2 regions of the Salmonella sp. A1325 genome follow, and region 2 is predicted to be linked to the other one. Evidence: predicted binding sites of a transcription regulator. Region 2 holds the regulator's gene; the other holds the start of a gene.
What was found. The regulator sigma-54, encoded in region 2, starts transcription at its own class of promoters, with help from an activator protein. The targets are predictions, from matches to a motif close to GTTGGCACANNTTTCGCTNT.
Positions count from the first base shown of each region.

Region 1 (2,408 bases), on a different contig from region 2:
CCCGCCAGCAGCACCACATCATCGCCACGCTCGCGCAGCGGCGGCACAAAGAGCGGAAAAACGCTCAGGCGATGGAACAGATCGGCGCGAAAACGCCCCGCCAGCACCTCTTCACGCAGGTCACGGTTGGTCGCCGCCAACACCCGCACATCCACGCGCAGGCTACGATCGTCGCCGACGCGCTGAATATCGCCATACTGCAACACGCGAAGTAGCTTGGCCTGTAGCGCCAGCGACAGTTCGCCAATCTCATCCAGAAACAGCGTACCGTTATCTGCCATTTCGAACTTACCGCTACGATTACTGATAGCCCCGGTAAAAGCCCCTTTTACATGACCAAACAACTCGCTCTCCGCCACGCTTTCCGGCAGCGCGGCGCAGTTGAGATAGACCAGCGGATTGACCGCTCTGGGGGAGCCCTGGTGAATAGCTTTCGCCACCAGCTCTTTACCGGTCCCCGTTTCACCGCCGATCAGCACGTTAAGATCGGAGCCCGCCACAATCTCGATCTCTTTTTTCAACTGCGTCATCGCAGGCGACAGGCCGATCATGTGCGTCTCTTTTATCGGTTCAAACACGCCTGACGACCCCGGCAGCATGTTCTGGCTTTCCAGTTGTTCAATTAACAGCGCATTACTCAATGCCCCGGCGGCCAGCGCGGCGACAAGCCGTAGTTCTTCATCGCTAAATACCTCGAACTGCTCCGGCGTCATAGCATCAAGGGTCAGCGCACCGATGAGGTTCTGTCCGGCAAACAGCGGCAGACCAACACAGGCGTGGACTTTCAGGCTTTCCTGTCCGGGAATTAACCCGTCATACGGATCGGGTAAATCGCTATCAGCCGGAAAACGCACCACGTCCCCCGCGCGGGCGATGGCTTCCAGGCGCGGATGCCCTTCCAGGGTAAAACGTCTGCCGAGGACGTCCTGCGCCAGGCCATCAATCGCCAGTGGAATAAATTGTCGTGATTCATAACGCAACAGCGCCGAGGCGTCGCACGCCAGCACCTGACGCAGCGTAGTAATCAGCCGCTGAAAACGATCCTGATGCCCAATACCGCGTTGTAACTCAATGGCGATGCCCGCCAATACCTCCACGGAAAAACTCATGGTTACCTCATTGTCATTTTGACAATCTATAGTGTCATATTGACAGCATCATTTATAGTCTTTTTGACTATATCAAAAATACAAACTTATTATAACTTCATATAAATCAATAAGATGTAAAGTTGGCACACTACCTGCTATAAGCAAAACAACTTTTTGCAAACGTTGAATGAATTGAGGTGGTTATGTCTATTCTGGTTAAAAATAATATTCATTGGGTTGGTCAGCGCGACTGGGAAGTACGTGATTTTCACGGCACTGAATACAAAACTCTGCGCGGCAGCAGCTATAACAGCTATCTCATTCGTGAAGAAAAGAATGTGCTGATCGATACCGTCGATCATAAGTTTAGCCGTGAGTTTGTGCAAAATCTGCGCAGTGAAATCGACCTCGCGGACATCGACTACATCATCATTAACCATGCCGAAGAAGACCATGCAGGCGCGCTGACCGAACTGATGGCGCAGATCCCGGACACGCCTATCTACTGTACCGCCAACGCCATTGACTCTATCAACGGCCATCACCATCACCCGGAATGGAATTTTAAGGTGGTGAAAACCGGCGATACGCTGGATATCGGCAACGGCAAGCAGTTGATCTTCGTGGAAACGCCGATGCTGCACTGGCCGGACAGCATGATGACCTATATGACCGGCGACGCGGTGTTATTCAGCAACGACGCCTTTGGTCAGCACTATTGCGACGAGCGCCTGTTCAATGATGAAGTGGACCAAACCGAACTGTTTGAACAATGCCAGCGCTACTACGCCAATATCCTGACGCCGTTCAGCCGTCTGGTAACGCCAAAAATTACCGAAATCCTCGGCTTCAACCTGCCGGTGGATATGATTGCCACCTCACACGGCGTGGTATGGCGCGACAACCCAACGCAAATCGTGGAACTGTATCTGAAATGGGCGGCAGATTATCAGGAAGATCGTATCACTATTTTCTACGATACCATGTCGAACAATACTCGCATGATGGCGGATGCCATCGCACAGGGTATCAATGAAGTGGACCCCAACGTGGCGGTCAAAATCTTTAACGTCGCCCGCAGCGATAAAAATGAAATATTGACCAACGTCTTCCGTTCGAAAGGCGTGCTGGTCGGCACTTCTACCATGAACAACGTGATGATGCCGAAAATCGCTGGTCTGGTGGAAGAGATGACCGGCCTGCGCTTTCGCAACAAACGCGCCAGCGCCTTCGGTTCTCATGGCTGGAGCGGCGGCGCGGTGGATCGACTGTCCACGCGCTTACAGGATGCCGGTTTTGAAATGTCCCTGAGTCTGA
Region 1 is NZ_JAMLWO010000002.1:119,208-121,615, forward strand. Features, by position in the region: gene norR (nitric oxide reductase transcriptional regulator NorR) at 1-1,109, opposite strand, end outside; gene norV (anaerobic nitric oxide reductase flavorubredoxin) at 1,295-2,408, shown strand, end outside.
Region 1: the regulator sigma-54 is predicted to act here: its motif matches at 1,231-1,250, upstream of norV (anaerobic nitric oxide reductase flavorubredoxin).

Region 2 (2,408 bases):
GTTGCAAGACAAAAACAAAGGCCAGACTCCGGCGCAAAAGAAGAGTAACTAATTCGTTATGGCAACATTAACTGCAAAGAATCTGGCGAAGGCCTATAAAGGCCGTCGCGTAGTGGAAGATGTCAGTCTGACCGTTAACTCCGGGGAGATTGTCGGGCTGCTCGGCCCAAACGGCGCGGGTAAAACCACCACCTTTTATATGGTCGTCGGTATCGTGCCGCGTGACGCGGGCAATATCATCATCGATGATGAAGATATCAGTCTGCTGCCGCTGCACGCGCGTGCGCGCCGCGGTATCGGCTATTTGCCGCAGGAAGCCTCTATTTTCCGCCGTCTCAGCGTATTTGATAACCTGATGGCGGTACTGCAAATTCGTGACGATTTGACCGCAGAACAGCGAGAAGACCGCGCCAACGAGCTGATGGAAGAGTTTCATATCGAGCATCTGCGCGACAGCATGGGACAGGCGCTGTCCGGTGGTGAACGCCGTCGTGTAGAAATAGCCCGCGCGTTGGCCGCTAATCCCAAATTTATCCTGCTGGATGAACCCTTTGCCGGCGTTGACCCGATTTCCGTTATCGACATCAAACGCATTATCGAGCATCTGCGCGATAGCGGGCTCGGCGTGCTGATCACCGACCATAACGTCCGTGAGACGCTGGCAGTCTGTGAACGTGCCTATATCGTGAGCCAGGGCCACCTTATTGCCCACGGTACGCCGACAGAAATCCTGCAAGACGAACACGTTAAGCGTGTATATCTTGGGGAAGACTTCAGACTCTGATAGGGTAGAGGGCTATGCTGCTCTAGCGGGAGAAAACGACTCTGAATATGAAGCAAGGTTTGCAACTCAGGCTTAGCCAACAACTGGCGATGACGCCTCAGCTACAACAGGCTATCCGTCTGTTGCAGTTGTCTACGCTGGAACTTCAGCAGGAACTCCAGCAAGCGCTGGAAAATAACCCGCTGCTTGAGCAAACCGATCTTCATGACGAAATCGACACTCAGCAACCTCAGGATAACGATCCTCTCGATACCGCCGACGCGCTCGAACAAAAAGAGATGCCGGAAGAGCTGCCGCTTGACGCCAGTTGGGATGAAATTTACACCGCCGGGACGCCGTCCGGCCCCAGCGGCGATTATATCGACGATGAGCTGCCCGTCTATCAGGGTGAAACGACGCAGTCGTTGCAGGATTATCTGATGTGGCAGGTTGAGCTAACGCCCTTCTCGGACACCGATCGCGCTATTGCGACATCCATTGTCGACGCGGTAGATGATACCGGCTATCTCACCGTATCCCTGGATGAAATTCGCGAAAGCATGGGCGATGTAGAGGTGGATCTCGATGAGGTCGAAGCCGTCCTGAAGCGTATTCAGCGTTTTGATCCGGTGGGCGTCGCGGCAAAAGATCTTCGCGACTGTCTGCTGATCCAGCTTTCACAATTCGACAAATCCACGCCGTGGCTGGAAGAGGCGCGGCTCATTATCTGCGATCACCTTGATCTGCTGGCCAACCACGATTTCCGCACGTTGATGCGCGTTACCCGACTAAAAGAAGAGGTGCTGAAAGAGGCGGTAAACCTGATTCAGTCGCTCGATCCCAGACCCGGCCAATCGATCCAGACCGGCGAGCCGGAGTACGTTATCCCGGATGTGCTGGTACGCAAGCATAACGGTCGCTGGACGGTGGAGCTTAATAGCGACAGTATTCCCCGTTTACAGATTAACCAGCACTATGCCGCCATGTGCAATAGCGCGCGCAACGATGCCGACAGCCAGTTCATCCGCAGTAATTTACAGGATGCGAAATGGCTGATAAAAAGCCTTGAAAGCCGCAACGACACGCTGCTGCGCGTCAGTCGCTGCATCGTCGAGCAACAGCAAGCCTTTTTTGAACAGGGCGAAGAATATATGAAACCGATGGTACTGGCGGATATCGCCCAGGCCGTCGAGATGCACGAATCCACCATATCCCGCGTGACCACGCAGAAGTATTTGCACAGCCCGCGCGGTATTTTTGAACTCAAATATTTCTTTTCCAGCCACGTCAATACCGAAGGCGGAGGCGAAGCCTCTTCCACCGCGATTCGCGCGCTGGTGAAGAAGTTAATTGCGGCGGAAAACCCCGCGAAACCACTGAGCGACAGCAAGTTAACCTCTCTGCTGTCAGAACAAGGTATCATGGTGGCGCGCCGCACTGTTGCGAAGTACCGAGAGTCTTTATCCATTCCGCCGTCAAACCAACGCAAACAGCTGGTTTGACCCAACCGATAAGGAAGACACTATGCAGCTCAATATCACCGGACATAATGTCGAAATTACTGAAGCCCTGCGTGAATTTGTGACGACAAAATTCGCCAAACTTGAACAGTATTTTGAGCGGATTAATCAGGTATACGTGGTGT
Region 2 is NZ_JAMLWO010000016.1:33,479-35,886, reverse strand. Features, by position in the region: gene lptA (lipopolysaccharide ABC transporter substrate-binding protein LptA) at 1-52, shown strand, start outside; gene lptB (LPS export ABC transporter ATP-binding protein) at 59-784, shown strand; gene rpoN (RNA polymerase factor sigma-54) at 832-2,265, shown strand; gene hpf (ribosome hibernation promoting factor) at 2,288-2,408, shown strand, end outside.